4 regions of the Serratia sp. YWN4 genome follow, and region 3 is predicted to be linked to each of the others. Evidence: predicted binding sites of a transcription regulator. Region 3 holds the regulator's gene; each other region holds the start of a gene.
The links. The regulator CRP, encoded in region 3, controls carbon source genes, mostly activating them, when cyclic AMP is high. The targets are predictions, from matches to a motif close to ATGTGANNNNNNTCACAT.

Region 1 (4,797 bases), 2.5 Mb from region 3:
TTATTGCACAGTGACTGGCTAACCATCGGCGTTTCTTTGCTGACGCTATTAATGTTATTTGGCGTTAAAAAGCTACGGCCGAACTGGCCTGCGCCGCTGTTTGCCATCGTATTGGCGACCTTTGTCACCTGGGCCGGTGATCTGCAACAGCACGGTATTATCACCGTTGGTGGTTTCAGCGGCATGTTGCCCATCGTCCAGTGGCCAGATTTTCAGCCAGGATTGCTGCGTGACATGGTGATCCCGGCATTGAATCTGGCGGTGGTGAGCTTTGTCAGTATGATGCTGACCGCCCGCAGCTTTGCAGCAAAAAATGGCTACGAGGTGAATGCCGATGCGGAGTTCCGCGCGCTGGGCCTGGTCAACATTGTTTCTGCGCTGTCACAAGGGTTTGCTATCAGCGGTGCCGACTCGCGTACGGCGGTAAACGATGCTAACGGCGGCAAGAGCCAGTTGGTTTCGATCATTGCCGCCGTGGTGATCGCCATTGTGTTGTTGTTCCTCACCGAACCGCTACAGTTTATCCCTGTTGCGGGCTTGGGCGTGGTGCTTATGTATGCCGCCTGGTCGTTGATCGATATCCGGGGGATCTGGATCTTGCGCCGTCGCAACGCGCAGGCATTTCGTCTGGCGGCCTTTACCTTCCTTTGCGTGTTGCTGGTGGGGGTGATCAGCGGTATCGGCCTGGCGGTTTTACTGGGATTGATGCAATTCTTGCGCACCGTCTTTCGCCCAACCGAGCAATTGCTGGGGGTTAACGACGAAGGCATGATCCACTCAATGGGGAATAACAACGGCGTGAAGGCCGTTTCAGGCGTGATGATGTATCGCTTCAATTCACCGCTGACCTATTTTAACGTGGCTTACTTCAAGCGCCGGATCCTCAACTTGGTAGACGGCACGCCGTTCCAGCCACGTTGGGTAGTAATTGATGCGGTTGCCAGCTTTACCCACGCAGATATCAGCGTGTTGGCGGCAATTGATGAACTGAAACGCGATCTGTTACAGCGTAACGTAAAATTGGTGCTGGCAGGGCGGCGTACCGAACTGACGCGCTGGTTCCGTATCAACCGGGTAGGGCGCGATCAGGATCTGATTCTGGTGCCTGACCTTTATCTGGCTCTAAAGCTGATTCAAAGTAAGGAGCAGGCGGAGCCCACTGCGGCATTGTAAGCAAAAAGGGCACGCCGAAGCGTGCCCTTGACATATCCAGCGAATAATCAGTCGCGCAGTAGCATATACAGGCGGGACAGATAAATCAGCAGCAGTGCTGAAACCAGATTGCTCAGTGCGGTCAACACCACGCTGGCGACGTTTGGCGTCAGAACAGACAGATGGCTGACCATAAACAGCACCAGCAGTTTGGCCGCCAACCACAGCATCATCGCCGGAACAATCACGCGAGCGTTAGCGAAGGCCAGCTTGCAGCTCAATTTCATTGAGGCAAACACGCCTTTTTTGTCAGCAAGCGAAATCACCGGTGCCAGCGAGAATGAGATCGCCAGGATCACACCGGGCACGACGAACAGCGTCAAGCCAAGTTGGGTCAGCAGGGTGCAGACAAACAGCAGCAGCAGTAAACGCGGCAGTTGCGGCGCAGAGATGCCGATAGCGCGCAGTGCACTGGTACGCTCGCCTTGAGAAATCAGGCGGATCAGCGTCAACATCCCACCCACCAGCAGTACGTTACCTACCAGGGCAGAAAACGTCGCGGCAGCGGAGACTTTTAACAACACCATTTGTTGCTCTGGTGTCATTTGCTGAATGATTTCCTGAATGCCCATACCGGCGGTCGAGGTAAAATCACTTTCCGTCGCACTCAACAGTTTCAACTGCTCAACGTCAGGACTGAAAGCCTGATTGAGCAGCACTGAAATAAGCCCGGTCAACAGAGCCAGCAAGAGGATGCTGGCCAGTTGATTACGGAAAAAGTTAAAACTGTCACGGTACAACGTGTTGGCCGTGATAGGCATGCAGACTCCTTGGCGTCGAGAACAGAGATAAATCAGTGGGCGATTGTACCCTGTTCCGCGCCGCTGTGGCACCCCGTGAGTTGCGCAGTGCCTATTTCTTCGGCGATTAGCCTATTCGGCACCGGCAATAGCAGGGGTGGCAGGTTATAACCTGCGCGGGCGCGATCGCAGGCCTCATTATGCAGGCCATTATCCCAGGATTGCTCGAACTCGCGGCACGTGCTTGGTCGGTTAAGGTAGATCGAACAGGAGACAGCCCTACCGATCTCACCTTCCAGTGCTTTACAGTGTGGAGATCGGCTATTGGTGCCCTGCATACAGCGCAGGAAAAGGGGCAATGGTTCAGTCACCGATAAAGGAACGGTGCCGCCGCCGTCTTCCGCTTCGGCCCAATAGAATGACACTCGAAAATATCCGCAGCATGCGCCGCAGCTGATACAGGGATTTTGAATTTCGCTCATCTTGATTGCTCACGGATTCCTTGCGGGCACGAACCAAAACCAACATGAATGATGAAGCTACTCAGCAACCATTTCTTTAGCAACTGAAATTTAAGTGTGTATCATTTTTGCAACAAGCGGCCTTTTTTGATTTAGATCAATTCTTGATTTATTAGCGGCTTAGATATCCTTGTTTTTGGTATGAATTTAAATTTTTACACATAAGATGTGATCTCGATTGGATCATAAATACCCGTTAATAGGTATATTCGTCGAGACTGTAAACCACACAAATGGAATGGATAATGAAAAAGACAACTCTGGTGGTATTGGCGGCTATGATGGCGCCCATGTTGGCAAGTGCGCATCAGGCAGGTGATTTCTTGTTCCGTGCGGGCGCTGCAACGGTGCGTCCAAATGCGGGTTCAGATAATGTTCTTGGTCAGGGATCGTTTGATGCCAACAATAATACTCAGTTGGGTCTGACTTTCGGCTATATGGTCACGGACAATATCGGTGTTGAACTGTTGGCAGCAACGCCGTTCAGCCACAAAGTGTCCCTGAAAGGCAGTGCTGTAAACGGTGATATCGCCACCATTAAACATCTGCCACCAACGCTGATGGCACAGTACTATTTCGGTGAAAAGCAGGACAAACTGCGCCCTTATCTGGGCCTTGGCCTTAACTACACCATGTTCTTTGATGAAAAATTCAATGACTATGGTAAGAGTGCTGGGTTGAGCAATCTGGATCTGAAAAATTCCTGGGGCGTAGCGGCGCAGGCCGGTCTGGATTACAACCTGGATAAGAACTGGATGTTGAATATGTCGGTATGGTGGATGAATATCGAAACTCAAGTCCGCTTTGATGCTGGTGATCAACATCAAAATATTGATACGCGTCTGGATCCGATCACATTTATGTTCGGGGCGGGTTACCGTTTCTGATGTAGTTTTTACAGGGGAGGCACTGCCTGGTGCCTCCTCTTGTATTATTCGATTTGCCTATCGTTTTACAAACCTACTTTGAACGCGCCTCGTTACCGGGCACAACGGTTGCACCCGGTGATTGAGGGGGATCAGGCGTGGGTAGCCGCTTTCATTTCTCGCACAAACTTGCCAAGTTTAACCAGCATCTCTGCGGGCTGCGCCTGATTTTGTTCGATGATTTTGACAATTGCCGAGCCGGATATGGCCCCGGCAGCGCCAGATTGCAACGCGCCTTTCACCTGCGAAGGTTCAGAAATGCCAAAGCCCTGCAGCGGCGGTGCCGCATGATATTCCCGCAGTTTGTTCACCAGATGATGCAGTGGCAACTGCGCACGGCTTTCCGTGCCGGTGACCCCAGCGCGCGACAGCAGATAGGTATAGCCGCGGCCATGAGAAGCGATCTCACGCAGCAGATCGTCGTCAGCATTCGGCGGGCAGATAAAGATCGGCGCGATGCCGTGGCGTGCCGCCGCTGCGCGGAACGGTGCAGACTCTTCAAACGGAACGTCGGCGATCAACACCGAATCCACGCCCACTTCTGCGCAACGCTGATAAAAGTCGTCGATGCCTTTGTGGAATACCAGATTGGCATACATCAACAGGCCGATGGGAATAGTGGGGTGTTTCTGGCGGATCGCCGCCAACATTTCGAAACAGTGGGTTGGCGTTACGCCAGAGGCGAAAGCACGCAGGGCCGCACCTTGGATCGTCGGGCCATCCGCCAGCGGATCGGAGAACGGGATCCCCAACTCCAACGCATCGGCCCCGTTTTCCACCAGGGTATCGATAATCTGCAACGATAACGTTGGGTTAGGATCGCCCAGGGTGACAAACGGCACGAACGCGCCCTCTCTGTTGCCTTCCAGGCGTTTAAACAGCTGCTGGTAACGTTCCATCAGATTTCTCCCCGAGCTTTCAGAATATCGTGAACGGTAAATATGTCTTTGTCGCCGCGGCCGGACAGGTTAACCACCAGAATCTGCTCTTTTTCCGGCGTTGCACGGATCATTTTGAGCGCATAGGCCAAGGCGTGGGAAGACTCCAACGCCGGGATAATGCCTTCGTGGCGCGACAATTCTTTGAAGGCTTCCAGCGCCTCATCATCGGTAATCGACACGTATTCCGCGCGGCCAATGCTGTTCAGATACGCATGCTGTGGCCCAACGGAAGGGAAATCCAGCCCGGCAGAAATTGAGTAAGACTCCTCGATCTGCCCTTCAGAGGTCTGCATCATCGGGGATTTCATACCGAAGTAGATGCCGATATGGCCGTGTTTCAGCGGCGCGCCATGCTGACCGGTTTCGATCCCCAGACCAGCGGGCTCAACGCCAATCAGGCCAACGCTGGCGTCGTCGATAAAGTCGGCGAACATGCCAATAGCATTGGAACCGCCGC
Region 2 (4,797 bases), 1.4 Mb from region 3:
CAGTGATAATGAGATTCGCCAGGTAGCGACTCGGGTGGCACAACAATTGGCCCCCGGCGCGCTCACGGCCGAGCAACTAACCCGTTTCAATTACGCCTTACCGATTGGCGTATTGGCGGAGATGCTGGGCGTTGCCTATCAGGAACGTACGGCGCTGGTGGATAATGTATTGGATTTTATACGCTGCATCGCCCCTGGCGGCAGCGAGCAGCAGATGGCGTGCGGTGCCGTTGCCGCCGGAAAATTGCATGAGTGGATGCAGACTGCCGATGGCCCATTATTCACCCGCTTGTGCCAACATATTGGCGATCGTTCGGTGGCGATCGCCAATGCCATCGGGCTGTTTTTTCAGGCCTGTGAGGGCACCGCCGGATTATTAGGGCAAACGCTGTTATTGATGCAGGAACGGGATGTGGCAGCGGAAGATGGCCTCGCTGCCGTGCTACAGGAAACGCCGCCGATTCACACCACTCGCCGTTTTGCGTTGCGTGAGACCGAACTGGCTGGTAAGCGGTTGACGGTTGGGCAAGTGGTGCTGATTCCGTTGAAGACGGCTGAAGAAAGTTTTGCCTTCGGCTGCGGCAGCCATCAGTGTCCTGGGTCCGATTGGGCGCAATCTATTGCCTTGAGCGGCATTCGTCATTTATTGGCGCTCAATCTTGAGCCAGAATTATTGGCCCACTTTCGCTGGCGCGTTTCGCAGAATGCGCATGTGCCGGAATTTTTTACTGTTGAGGAGTGATGATGATCGCGGTCATTTTTGAATTGCAGGCTGCCGAAGGGCAGCGAGAAACCTATCTTAATCTGGCGGCTGAACTGAAGCCGCTATTGGCAGAAATCGACGGATTTATTTCTATTGAGCGCTTTCAGAGCCTGAGCGATCCACAAAAATTGCTGTCGTTATCATTCTGGCGCGATGAAGCGGCGGTGCAGCAGTGGCGTAATCTGGAGCAGCACCGTAAGGCGCAGGCACGCGGGCGGCACGACGTGCTGGAATATTATCGGCTGCGGGTGGCTGATGTGGTGCGTGACTATGGGCTGGAACCGCGCGAACAGGCACCGGCAGATAGTCAGCACTTTCATCAGAAGTAGAAGTCTGGGGCGAACCTGAAGATAGCACTTACCCAAAATTATTAAAGCGGCTTTGTCGCGCCAGCCTGAACAATCGGTGTCAGTTGGGCCTGTTCCAGCGTAACGATTTTACCTTGCTGGGTTATCAGCACCTGTTGCAGTGGCTGGCCGCTTTCTTTTTCTGTCAACATGACATGGGGCTTATCGCCAAGCAGATACTTGTGCCCCCATTCCATCAACGCCATCAGGATCGGCCCCAAACTGCGGCCTTTTTCGGTTAACACATATTCATGGCGCTCCCGTATTCCCGGTTCTTGATAGGCGTTTTTGCGCAATAAGCCATCTTCAACCATGGCCGCCAAACGGCTGCTCAAGGCGTGCCTGGATGCGCCAATATCCACGCGTAAATCTTCGAACCGCGTCACGCCATAGAAGGCTTCACGCAGGATCAAGAGCGTCCAGCGATCGCCGATGGTTTCTGCGGCCTGGGCTAAACCGCATAATTCAGCCGAGAGAGGGGGGATCCGGAGCATTTTTGACATGAGCAGTGACCTTGTTTATTCTGAGTCTGATTATCAGACTTATATCAATGCAAGGAGATTAGCGTGCCTTTTGTTAATGTGCAAACCATCAAAGGAATTATGAACGAAGAGCAAAAAAGCGAATTGCTCAAGCGTATCACCGATTTGATGGTGGAAATTGAAGGGCGGGGCGATCCGGCTTTCAGAGCGTCAGTCTGGGTCAGAATCGATGAACATGAGCCAGAGCAATGGAGCCTTGGCGGGCTGCAACCCAGCGCCGCGATGATCGCCGCCAAGTTTCCGCCACGAGAATAAAATACTGATCATTGCGGAGATACTCCTTGAGGAAATATCTCCGCAGCTTCCCCATCGCACAAATCTTCATCAAAACTCCCCACGATATCTGCGTTTCGTTATGGCATAATGCGCGCCAAATCACATTCCCTATGATATGAAGAGCGAGCGCTGTGTTAAGCACTAACAACATCACTATGCAGTTTGGCAGTAAGCCGTTGTTTGAAAACATTTCCGTCAAGTTTGGCGGCGGTAACCGTTACGGTTTGATCGGAGCCAACGGCTGCGGTAAATCCACCTTTATGAAAATCCTCGGCGGTGACCTGGTGCCAAGCGCCGGTAACGTGTTCCTCGATCCGAACGAACGCCTGGGTAAACTGCGTCAGGATCAGTTCGCGTTCGAAGAGTTCAGCGTGCTGGATACCGTGATCATGGGCCACACCGAACTGTGGGCGGTAAAAGAAGAGCGCGATCGCATTTACGCCCTGGCGGAAATGAGCGAAGAAGACGGCTATAAAGTGGCCGATCTGGAAGTCGCCTACGGTGAGATGGACGGTTACACCGCTGAAGCCCGCGCGGGTGAACTGCTGCTCGGCGTAGGTATTCCGGTAGAGCAGCATTACGGTCCGATGAGCGAAATCGCCCCAGGTTTTAAGCTGCGCGTATTGTTGGCGCAGGCGCTGTTCTCTAATCCAGAAATTCTGCTGCTCGACGAACCCACCAACAACCTGGACATCGATACCATTCGTTGGCTGGAGCAGGTGCTGAACGAGCGTAACAGCACCATGATCATCATTTCGCACGATCGTCACTTCCTGAACATGGTGTGTACCCACATGGCGGATCTGGACTACGGCGAACTGCGCGTATACCCAGGCAACTACGACGAATATATGACAGCAGCCACTCAGGCGCGTGAGCGTTTGATGTCAGACAACGCCAAGAAGAAGGCACAGATTAACGAATTGCAGTCATTCGTTAGCCGCTTCAGCGCCAACGCCTCCAAATCCAAGCAGGCGACGTCTCGTGCCCGCCAGATCGACAAGATTCAGTTGGAGGAGGTGAAAGCCTCCAGCCGTCAGAACCCGTTTATCCGCTTCGAGCAGGATAAGAAACTGTTCCGTAACGCGCTGGAAGTAGAAGCGTTGAGCAAAGGTTTCGACAACGGCCCGCTGTTCAGCAAGCTCAACTTGATGATTGAAGTGGGTGAGAAGGTGGCGATTCTGGGTGCCAACGGCATCGGTAAATCGACCTTGCTGAAAACCCTGGTAGGGGATGTTGAGCCGGATAATGGCACCGTGAAATGGTCAGAAAACGCCAGGATCGGTTACTACGCGCAGGATCACGAATACGAATTCGATGATCAACTGACGGTGTTCGACTGGATGAGCCAGTGGAAGCAGGAGAAAGACGACGAGCAGGCGGTACGTAGCGTGCTGGGCCGTTTACTGTTCAGCCAGGACGACATCAAGAAGCGCGTGAAAGTGCTGTCGGGTGGTGAGAAGGGCCGTATGCTCTTTGGCAAGATCATGATGCAGCGCCCGAACATTCTGGTGATGGATGAACCGACCAACCACATGGATATGGAATCCATCGAGTCGCTGAATATGGCGCTGGAAATGTATGAAGGTACGTTGATCTTCGTTTCCCATGACCGTGAGTTTGTCAGCTCACTGGCCACCCGTATTCTGGAAATGACCCCGAACAAGGTGATCGACTTTACCGGCAACTACGAAGATTATCTGCGTAGCCAGGGTATTGCTTAAGTCTTTCATGCATCCTCAGCGTCGTTTTTCATAAACAACGCTTGATTTTTGTAAATTAGGTGCAGGATCCAAAGGGTTCCCTGCACTTAATCACCACCCCATCCTTCAATCTCCAATCATGCCAGTTAAACTGAAAAAACATTCAATAACCATAAAAAATGAAAGTATAGTAGTCATGGATACTCCCCATGCTGTTTGATTGTCGAGTACCACTATTCTGGCGTTAGGCCACCCTAACGATAAACCAGCAGGGAAATATGACACCTAATCTCCCCATCAACATCAACGATCTCCTTCACCGCCGCACGGTGGAGAGCGAACGTATTGAGTATAAGGAAGGCTGGAATCCTGAGTCCATCCTGCATACCCTATGTGCCTTTGCTAATGATTTCCACAACTTGGGTGGTGGTTATGTGGTGATTGGCGTTGTTGAGGCCAATGGTCAGCCCGTGTTGCCACCCGTAGGGTTGGAGCCCACGCAGATTGATGCCATTCAGAAAGAGTTACTAAACCTGGGGCATTCAGCCATAGCGCCACATTTTCATCCATTAACGGCGGCTTACCAAATTCAGGGTAAAACCATTTTGGTACTTTGGGCTCCGGGTGGTGAAACACGCCCATATAAAGCCAGAATCAGCTTAAGTGATAAAAAGGGTGACTGGGCGTATTACCTGCGTAAGCATACCAGCACTATTAGGGCAACAGGTGAAGACGAACGGGAGTTATTAAGCCTGGCGGCTACCGTTCCGTTTGATGACCGCTATCGGCAAACCGCTACTCTGAACGATCTTTCCCCCTATTTGATGCGCGACTTTCTGCATGAAATTAATAGTGAATTGGCAAGCGAAGCTCGCGAGCTAGACATTGAAGCCTTAGGGCGCAGGATGAATGTGGTGGGTGGTCCGGCTGAAAGGGCATTCCCTAAAAATGTCGGGCTACTGTTTTTTAATGAGCAACCAGAGCCGTTTTTCCCAGCAACCCAGATTGATGTGGTTTATTTTCCCGACGGTGCCGGTGGTGACCGTTTTGAGGAGAAGGTGTTTAAAGGCCCACTAGGGCGTATTACTCGCGATGCTTTGGACTATATCAACCGCAACTATGTAAAAGAGGCGGTGCTTAAACATGCGGATCGCCCTCAAGCGGAG
Region 3 (4,797 bases):
CACCCGGCCGGAAATGGATGCGGCCATCCGTAAGGCGCGCGATCTTGGCCGCCATATCAGCTATTTTGGCCCAGAAGCCAATAACTTCGGCCTGCTGGAACAAAGCTTTATCCAGTACGGCGAAAATGGCACCGGTCGTTCGCGCAAATATCTGCACACCTACGATGAAGCCGTACCCTACGATCAGGTGCCAGGCACCTTCACGCCGTGGGAGCCGCTGCCAGCCCCTACCGATGTGTTGTTCTACGAAGGGCTGCACGGCGGCGTAGTCGCCGATAAGGTCGACGTGGCCAAGCATGTCGATCTGCTGGTGGGTGTGGTGCCGATCGTCAACCTGGAGTGGATCCAGAAATTGGTCCGCGATACCGGCGAGCGTGGCCATTCCCGCGAAGCGGTGATGGATTCCGTCGTGCGTTCAATGGAGGATTACATCAGCTACATCACACCACAGTTCTCGCGCACCCATATCAACTTCCAGCGGGTACCGACGGTCGATACATCCAATCCATTTGCCGCCAAAGCCATCCCCTCGCTGGATGAAAGCTTTGTGGTGATCCACTTCCGCGGTCTGGATCAGATTGATTACCCTTATCTGCTGGCCATGCTGCAAGGCTCTTTTATCTCGCACATCAATACGCTGGTGGTGCCGGGCGGCAAAATGGGGCTGGCGATGGAGCTGATCATGGCACCGTTGGTGCAACGGCTGCTCGAAGGCAAAAAAATCGAATAACTCTTTTGGGCGCGGCCAATCACCGCGCTTAACCCTCTGTCATCCTGCACCAGCCACTCCCTCACAAACGACAAAAAATCATTAATGAATGATTTCTCATCGCCGATATTCCTTCTGCGGGCAAGGTGAAATTATCGTTTTAAGCGATTAAGGAGAGGCACAAATGCGCCAATTACCAAAGTTGCAGCAGCTAAAAGCCTTTCAGCAAGTGATACGCTGCGGCAGTATTCGTGGCGCTGCGCGCGCCTTGGCACAGTCTCAACCGGCGGTCAGCCGCTCTATCCAAGAACTGGAACAGACGCTGAAAACCCAGTTGATCGTGCGCAGCAGCAAGGGGATGACGTTGACCGAAACCGGCCACACTTTTGCTGTACGAATGCAATTAGTGATTGAGGAATTACAGCGCGCCACCGAGGAGATCCAACAGTTGCACCAGCATTCGCAGGGCAGCGTGGCGATAGGCTGCTCCTCGCTACTGGCCGTGACGGTACTCCCAGAACTGGTCGATCTCTTCAAGGCTTCCGCCCCGCAGGCCAATCTGCTGATCCGTGAAGCACAGCTCTCCACTCTGTTGCCAGCCTTGCACACAGGCCAACTGGATTTTGCCATCGGCACGGTGACCCCAGACATGCCGCTGCAACATTTAATCTGCACCCCACTGTTCACAGCCCCGTTTTGCATTATTGCGCGCCGCGGGCATCCTCTGGCACAGGCGACATCACTGGATGAACTGTACGGAGCCAAATGGCTGCTGCCAGAAACCGACATGGGTTATTATCAACAGCTGCAATCGGTACTCGGCAGCTTTTATCAGCAATTGACCAATAGGCCCATTCGTTCGGATTCGGCGGTATGCGGATTGAATATGGTGTTGGAGGCAGACTATCTGACCATTGTCGCGCGGGCGATGAACACGCCTTTCCATTTGCAGCAAAAACTGGTGACGTTGCCGATCGACAGCCTGCCGCAGGCGCAGTACTGCGTGCTGTACTCACAAAAATCGCCGCTAACCATCACGGCGCGGCGATTTTTGCATTTATTGAGCAACCACTGCCACAGTTACCTCTGGTAGCTTCAGGCAACGTCGCAGATTTCAAAGCTGTGGGTCACGCTGGCGGCCTTGCTCAGCATCAGCGAGACCGAGCAATACTTCTCGGCAGAGAGGTTAACCGCACGCTCAACAATCTTGTCGGTCAGCCCTTTGCCGGTGACGATAAAATGCAGGTTGATATGGGTAAACAGACGCGGTGCTTCTTCACGGCGCTCCGAGGTCAGTTTTACCTCACAGTCACGAACATCGTTACGGCCTTTTTGCAGGATGGCGACGACATCAATGGCGCTACAGCCGCCAACCGACATCAAGACCATTTCCATCGGGCTTGGCGCTTTATCGCCCGCGTTACCGTCCATTAATACCTGATGGCCGGACGCAGACTCACCCAAGAATGTCAGTCCTTCTACCCACTTAACTCTTGCCTGCATTTTGTACACTCCCGTTAATTTCTCAAAATCAGGGTACGCTTTCGCATAGAAACTGGCAACGGAACCTGATGCTAATCATGCTGAAGCGAGACAACACAAGACACCCGCTTCACTCTGTGCTACAAACAGAGCCGCAAGAACTCTTTCCAGGTCACCGATTTCAGGGAAATGTCCGAGGAAAGGACCCTATATTGGTATGTTAACAGAATGTAGCTTGCAGCACTTGGCGCAAGTTAATATGCTAAGGCACAAGCGTATTTCTATAACATGCCTCAAAACCTGTTGATAGCCACTCTATAAAACACCGGGCTATAAGCACGTTTTACAGGGAACTCTGACCCCTGTGATACAAGGCAGCGATAACAACAGAGGATAACAGCGAATGGTTCTCGGCAAACCGCAAACAGACCCGACTCTTGAATGGTTCCTGTCTCATTGCCATATCCACAAATATCCATCAAAGAGTACGCTGATTCACCAAGGTGAAAAGGCCGAAACGCTCTACTACATCGTGAAAGGCTCCGTGGCGGTGCTGATCAAGGATGAAGAAGGCAAAGAGATGATTCTGTCCTACCTTAACCAGGGGGATTTCATCGGCGAGCTTGGATTATTTGAAGAAGGCCAGGAGCGCAGTGCCTGGGTTAGAGCGAAAACAGCCTGTGAAGTGGCTGAAATTTCCTATAAGAAATTCCGCCAGTTGATTCAGGTTAATCCGGATATCCTGATGCGCCTGTCTGCGCAGATGGCAAACCGCCTGCAAATCACCTCAGAGAAAGTGGGTAACCTCGCCTTCCTTGACGTTACCGGCCGCATTGCACAAACCCTGCTGAACCTGGCGAAACAACCCGACGCCATGACTCACCCGGATGGCATGCAAATCAAGATTACCCGCCAGGAAATTGGTCAAATCGTCGGTTGCTCACGTGAAACCGTCGGTCGTATTCTGAAAATGCTTGAAGATCAAAACCTGATTTCTGCCCACGGCAAAACTATTGTCGTTTACGGCACGCGTTAATTATTGAAGAAACGGCGTAGCGATACGCCGTTTTTTTTAACTCCCCCCATTCATCATGTGGCGGCGCCTGATCTACCACCCGGAAGTCAACTATGCACTGCGGCAAACGCTGGTGCTGTGCCTGCCGGTGGTTTTCTTCCTGCTGATGGGCAACCTGCAACTCGGCCTGCTGTTCTCTCTGGTACCTGCCTGCTGCAACATCGCCGGGTTGGATACGCCGCACAAACGCTTTTTCAAACGTCTGGCCGTTGGCGGCTCCCTGTTTGCTCTCAGCAGTTTGCTGCTGCAACAGGCGCTGCTGTGGCATATCCCGTTACCCTTACTGATGCTGGCAATGGCGCTGTTGCTGGGCGTCAGCGGTGAAATCAGCCCGCTGCACGCACGTCTGCTGCCCGCCGCGCTGGTCGCCGCCATCTTTTCTCTCAGCATGGCCGGACACGTGCCGATCTGGCATGCGCCGCTGCTGTATCTGGTCGGCACCGCCTGGTACGGGCTGTTCACCTGGTTCTGGTTCAAACTGTGGAAAGAGCAACCGATGCGCGAATCCCTGAGCCAGCTCTATATCCAGTTGGCAGACTATTTCGAAGCCAAATATTCGCTGCTGACCCAGCACATCGATCCAGAAACTGCACTGCCGCCGCTGCTGCAACGCCAGCAAAAAGTGATGGATCTGATCAGCCTGTTATATCAGCAGTTGAACTTTCTGCCCCATGCCAATAATCAGGAGCAAAAACGCCTGCAACGCACTTTTCAGGTGGCACTCGATCTGCAAGAACACATTACCGTCAGCCTGCATCAGCCAGAAGAAGTGCAAAAACTGGTGGAACAGAGCCAGGCCGAAGCGATTATCCGCCGCAACGCTCAGGTAATTGCCGGGCGTTTGCGCATCGTGGCCAACGATATTCTCTATCACCGGCGTTCAGCGCGTTTCAGTATGAAGAATGAGCTGGCGGCGCTGGAAAAGGTGGCCACGCAGCATGCCGAAAACCCGGTGGGACAGTTCTGTTTTTACCACTTCAGCCGCATCGCCCGCCTGTTACGCAGCCAGCGTCCACTGTATCAGCGCGATCTGATGGCCAACCAGGCGCGATTACCGTTCTGGCCCGCGGTGGTGAGCTATCTGTCGTTGAAGTCCAACGCCCTGCGCAATGCCGCCCGGCTGGGCATCATACTGGCGGTGGGCAGCAGCCTGGGTATGATTTTCAACCTGCCGAAGCCCTATTGGATCCTGCTAACCATTATGCTGGTCAGCCAGAACGGCTATAACGCCACGCGCGTCAGGATCCAACATCGTGCCCTCGGCACGCTGGCCGGGTTAGCGATCGCCGCCGGGCTCTTACAACTGCAACTGCCGGAGCACCTGACGCTGAGCATCATGCTGGCGATCACGCTGGCTGCCTACCTGATATTACGCAAAAACTATGGGCTGGCGGTGATGGGGTTTACCGTCACCGCGGTGTATACCCTGCAATTGTTGGCGCTTAACGGCACCCATTTTCTGGTACCGCGCCTGCTCGATACGCTGATTGGCTGCGTGCTGGTGTTTGGCGGGAGTATCTGGCTGTGGCCG
Region 4 (4,797 bases), 660 kb from region 3:
CTGGCGTTTGATCTCTTCCGTCAGCACGGCCAAATTCTCTGGCACATCCAGCACGCGGGCGATATTCACCGCGCGGAACTCGCTAGGGTTATTGCGCAGCCGATCCAGCAGCGGTAAATGCAGCGAAGCGACCTCGGCTCTCACCCCCTGTTCCTCGGCCAGCGAGCTGGCCGCCATCTGCGGTTGAAAATCCAGGAAGCCTTCGATGCCAAGCACCGCGATCTTGCGCCATGGCAAAATGCCGCCAAGTACGGTGATCGGGATCGCCTGCGGGCTGAGCCAGGTGGCGCGGCGCGTACCGAGCGGCGTGATGCGCAGATGATTGCGCTCGCTGCTGCCCTGCATTTGCACGCCGCAGCGCGCCAGCAACTGCGCCGCTTCTGCGGCCAGCGCAGCGACGCGGGTGGCACCCATCAAGCTATAAGGGTGTTGCGGAGCCTGCTGCGCCAGCGCTGGTAAAGCCGCCAACGGTGATTCCACCGCCGTGCCATCGGGCAATTGCGCCAGCAGATCGAGCGATCCGGAAGAAAAATAGAGCGCGCTCTGGCCAGAGCTGACCACCGCGCAACGCTTGCCCTGCTCGGCCAAACGGATGGCGCAGCTCAGCCCGGCCAGCCCGCCGCCAATCACTACCACATCAAATTGCATCATCGGCCTCCTGCTGCTGGTCACCGCGCGCATCAAGCCCGCACAGCCCCTGATAAACCCAACTGGTGAATTCGCTGGCCCGCAACGCATCGCCCCAGGCGATAGGCCGCACACCTTTCCAGCGTTCATTGAGGAAGTGAGAGAGTTGCGCAATGGATTGCTGCGGCGTAGCGACGTTAAAGTGCGTCAGTAACCCGGCAGCACGGCAGGCGCACAGTTCCCCTTGGCAGGTGCCCATGCCAACGCGGGTGCGGCGGCGCAGGTCGACCAGGTTATTAACGGTCAGGGAGTTCACCGCATAGCGGACTTCACCGGCGGTCACGGCCTCGCATTCGCACACCAGGCTGTTATCCAGCCGATCGCCCGACGGAATCTGGCTTGCGCGATCGCCGTGGCGATAAACCGCCGAACCCCGGATGCTCGCTGGCAGCGATACCACGCTGCGCACCGTTTCTTCCGCCGACTGGCGGGAACCCGGCAACGCCACTTCCGCCGTGGTGCAAGGGCTGTTGATACCCAGTTTGGCGCACACTTTGTCGGTCGCCCATTCCGCCATCAGCCGGTAGGTCATCAGCTTGCCGCCGGTAATGGTGATAAAACCTTCCAGCCCGTCACGTTCCGCGTGATCGAGCAGCACAATGCCACGGCTGACGTTACGCCCGGAAGGATCGTCATCGCGCGCCACCAGTGGCCGTACGCCAGCATAGGCACGCAGAATGCGGGTTTGCGCCAGTATTGGTGAGAGTAGCGAACCCTCGCGGATCAGCACGTCCACTTCCTGCGGGGTAACTACCATGTTGTCGATCTGGTCGTAATCAATGCGGGTAGAGGTGGTGCCGATCAACGAGATAGTATCTCCCGGCACCAGAATGTCGGCGTCTGCCGGTTTGCGGCAGCGATTAATCACCATGTTATTAATGCGATGGCCGAGGATTAACAGCGCCCCTTTGGCCGGGAACATGCGCACCCGCAGATCGGCATATTCTGCTATCTGTTGGCCCCAAATGCCGGCGGCATTCACCACCACCTGCGCATGAATGTCGTATTGACGCGCATTTTTATGGTCGAAAACGCGCACGCCGGTGACACGATCGCTCGTGCGCAGTAAACCGATGACCTGATGATAGGTGAGAACCTGCGCACCATGCTCACGCGCATCCAGCATATTGGCGGCGGTCAGCCGGAAAGGATCGACAGTGCCATCCGGCACCCGCACGGCACCGATCAACGTCGGGTTAGCAGCAGGCTCCAGACGCAGCGCCTGCTGGGGTTCGATCGCTTCGGCATTAATCCCGGCATTCAGGCAGGCGGCAATAAACTGCTGTTGATACGCCAGCGAATCCTGCGGCAGGGTAATAAACAGGCCATCGCTAGGTTCGATGCAATGGTGGGCAATGCGTTTCAGTATGCGGTTTTCTTCAATGCACTCGCGGGCCGATTCACCGTCGGTCACCGCATAGCGCGCTCCGCTGTGCAGCAGCCCATGGTTACGGCCGGTCGCCCCGGTGGCGATGTCATGCCGCTCCAGCAAAACGCAGCGCAGCCCGCGCCGCGCGCAGTCACGGGCAATCCCTGCGCCGGTCGCCCCGCCGCCAATAATGATCACATCCGTTTCGGTCACTGGTGAGTTGTTGCTCATCACGCCCCCTGAGCCTATGGTTATCATCCTATTGGTACACATTTATTAAGGACTTTGTTTGATAAGGAACAATAACGAACAAAAAACGAAAGTAAAATGACCTTAAAAAACCACAAATGTGATCAAAATCACAAGTTTTTGCTGTTTACTCATTTCAAAATGTTAACCAATCGCGCAGAATCCGCCGATGTTTCATAAAAGTGTAACAATTGCGCCATTCATCACAATGGAACCCCAGGGTTTTGACTAGGATGACGCTCGTTATGGAACAATTTGACAACACTTAATTCTGGTATCCGCTCGATCATCTTCAGGACATCCGTTTCCTGCTGATGTAATAACTGATAAAGCCATCGGAGGCGCTCATGTTGAGTATTTTTAAGCCAGCAGCACACATTTCCCGTGTGCCGGTCGATAAGGTAGATCCGCTCTACCGTAAGCTGCGCTGGCAAATTTTTATGGGGATTTTCTTCGGTTACGCCGCCTACTATCTGGTGCGTAAAAACTTCACCCTGGCGATGCCGTATCTGATCGAGCAAGGTTTCAGCCGTGGGGACCTGGGCTTTGCGCTGTCAGGGATTTCCATCGCTTATGGCTTCTCCAAGTTCATCATGGGGTCGGTTTCCGACCGTTCTAACCCACGCGTATTCCTGCCCGCAGGCCTGATCCTGTCGGCCGCAGTGATGCTGTTTATGGGCTTTGTGCCTTGGGCCACCTCCAGCATTGCGGTGATGTTTGTGCTGCTGTTCCTGTGTGGCTGGTTCCAGGGCATGGGTTGGCCACCGTGTGGCCGCACTATGGTGCACTGGTGGTCGCAGAAAGAGCGCGGCAGTATCGTTTCGGTGTGGAACTGCGCTCATAACGTGGGTGGCGGTCTGCCGCCGCTGCTGTTCCTGCTGGGGATGGCGTGGTTCAACGACTGGAAAGCGGCGCTGTATATGCCTGCCTTCGGTGCGATCCTGGTGGCGATGATCGCCTTCGCCCTGATGCGTGATACCCCGCAGTCTGTTGGCCTGCCACCGATTGAAGAATACAAAAACGACTACCCGGATGATTACAGCGATAAAGCAGAAGAAGAACTGACTGCCAAGCAGATCTTCATGCAGTACGTCCTGCCGAACAAGCTGTTGTGGTATATCGCCATCGCCAACGTTTTTGTCTACCTGTTGCGTTACGGCATCCTCGACTGGTCGCCGACCTACCTGAAAGAAGTCAAACATTTCGCGCTGGATAAATCATCCTGGGCCTACTTCCTGTACGAATACGCCGGTATTCCAGGCACGCTGCTGTGCGGTTGGATGTCGGATAAGGTATTCAAAGGCAACCGTGGTGCCACCGGGGTGTTCTTCATGGTGCTGGTCACCATCGCTACCATCGTTTACTGGCTGAACCCGGTGGGTAATCCGGGCATCGATATGGCCTGTATGATCACCATCGGCTTCCTGATTTACGGCCCGGTCATGCTGATCGGCCTGCATGCGCTGGAACTGGCACCGAAAAAAGCCGCGGGTACCGCTGCGGGCTTCACCGGCCTGTTCGGCTACCTGGGTGGCTCGGTTGCCGCCAGCGCCATCGTCGGTTACACCGTTGACTATTTCGGCTGGGACGGCGGCTTTATGGTGATGATCGGCGGCAGCATCGGCGCAGTCATCCTGCTGTTGCTGACCATGATCAGCGAGAAGAAACATCACGCTGATATCGCAGCCAAACGCGGTTAATTGTCACAATCTTTTTGCACGATTTAAAGGTCGCTTTCTGCGGCCTTTTTACTTACCTCTGCCTATAAAATGGAGATTATAGAATGCGAATGAGAACTCAAACCAAAGCCCTGCTGGCAGGGATCATTCTCGCCACTTCCATGCTCAGCGTTGCGCAGGCTGCGGATAAACTGGTCATCGCCCACCGTGGTGCCAGCGGTTACCTGCCGGAGCACACGCTGCCTGCCAAGGCGATGGCCTACGCCCAAGGCGCGGACTATCTGGAGCAGGACGTGGTCATGACCAAGGACGATAAACTGATCGTCCTGCACGATCACTTCCTTGACCGCGTGACCGACGTGGCGCAGAAGTTCCCCGATCGTAAACGTAAAGATGGCCGCTATTACGCCATCGACTTCACCCTGGCCGAGATCCAGTCGCTGAAGTTCACCGAAGAGTTTTTGGTTAAAGACGGCGTGCAGCAGCAGAAATTCCCTAACCGTTTCCCGATGTGGAAATCTGATTTCCGCATCCATACGCTGCAAGATGAGATTGAGATGATTCAGGGGATGAATCACTCAACCGGCAAGGATATTGGCATCTACGTGGAAACCAAGGCGCCTTGGTTCCACAAAATTGAAGGCAAGGATATCTCCAAAGCCGTGCTGGAAGTGCTGAAATCCTACGGTTACACCAAAAAAGACGACAAGGCTTACCTGCAAAGCTTTGATGCGCCGGATTTAGAGCGGGTGAAGAAAGAGCTGTTACCGGCGATGAACATGGACATCAAACTGGTACAGTTGATCACCAATA

Region 1: a site for CRP is predicted at 2,559-2,576, ahead of ompW (outer membrane protein OmpW). Genes of this name have one in related genera too.
Region 2: a site for CRP is predicted at 2,016-2,033, ahead of ACX9GT_RS08495 (ABC-F family ATPase). Genes of this name have one in related genera too.
Region 4: a site for CRP is predicted at 2,404-2,421, ahead of glpT (glycerol-3-phosphate transporter). Genes of this name have one in related genera too.

Annotation. Positions count from the first base shown of each region.
Region 1 covers NZ_CM147696.1:2,859,855-2,864,651, reverse strand. Annotated here, with positions in the region: gene ACX9GT_RS13605 (SulP family inorganic anion transporter) at 1-1,173, shown strand, start outside; gene ACX9GT_RS13600 (YciC family protein) at 1,221-1,973, opposite strand; gene ACX9GT_RS13595 (YkgJ family cysteine cluster protein) at 2,006-2,434, opposite strand; gene ompW (outer membrane protein OmpW) at 2,719-3,360, shown strand; gene trpA (tryptophan synthase subunit alpha) at 3,492-4,298, opposite strand; gene trpB (tryptophan synthase subunit beta) at 4,298-4,797, opposite strand, start outside.
Region 2 covers NZ_CM147696.1:1,797,223-1,802,019, forward strand. Annotated here, with positions in the region: gene ACX9GT_RS08475 (cytochrome P450) at 1-742, shown strand, start outside; gene ACX9GT_RS08480 (antibiotic biosynthesis monooxygenase family protein) at 745-1,092, shown strand; gene ACX9GT_RS08485 (winged helix-turn-helix transcriptional regulator) at 1,134-1,613, opposite strand; gene ACX9GT_RS08490 (tautomerase family protein) at 1,677-1,907, shown strand; gene ACX9GT_RS08495 (ABC-F family ATPase) at 2,060-3,652, shown strand; gene ACX9GT_RS08500 (Fic family protein) at 3,910-4,797, shown strand, end outside.
Region 3 covers NZ_CM147696.1:367,684-372,480, reverse strand. Annotated here, with positions in the region: gene ACX9GT_RS01685 (phosphoribulokinase) at 1-730, shown strand, start outside; gene ACX9GT_RS01680 (LysR substrate-binding domain-containing protein) at 894-1,802, shown strand; gene ACX9GT_RS01675 (OsmC family protein) at 1,805-2,212, opposite strand; gene crp (cAMP-activated global transcriptional regulator CRP) at 2,595-3,227, shown strand; gene ACX9GT_RS01665 (YccS/YhfK family putative transporter) at 3,283-4,797, shown strand, end outside.
Region 4 covers NZ_CM147696.1:5,239,473-5,244,269, forward strand. Annotated here, with positions in the region: gene glpB (glycerol-3-phosphate dehydrogenase subunit GlpB) at 1-648, opposite strand, end outside; gene glpA (anaerobic glycerol-3-phosphate dehydrogenase subunit A) at 638-2,287, opposite strand; gene glpT (glycerol-3-phosphate transporter) at 2,653-4,005, shown strand; gene glpQ (glycerophosphodiester phosphodiesterase) at 4,095-4,797, shown strand, end outside.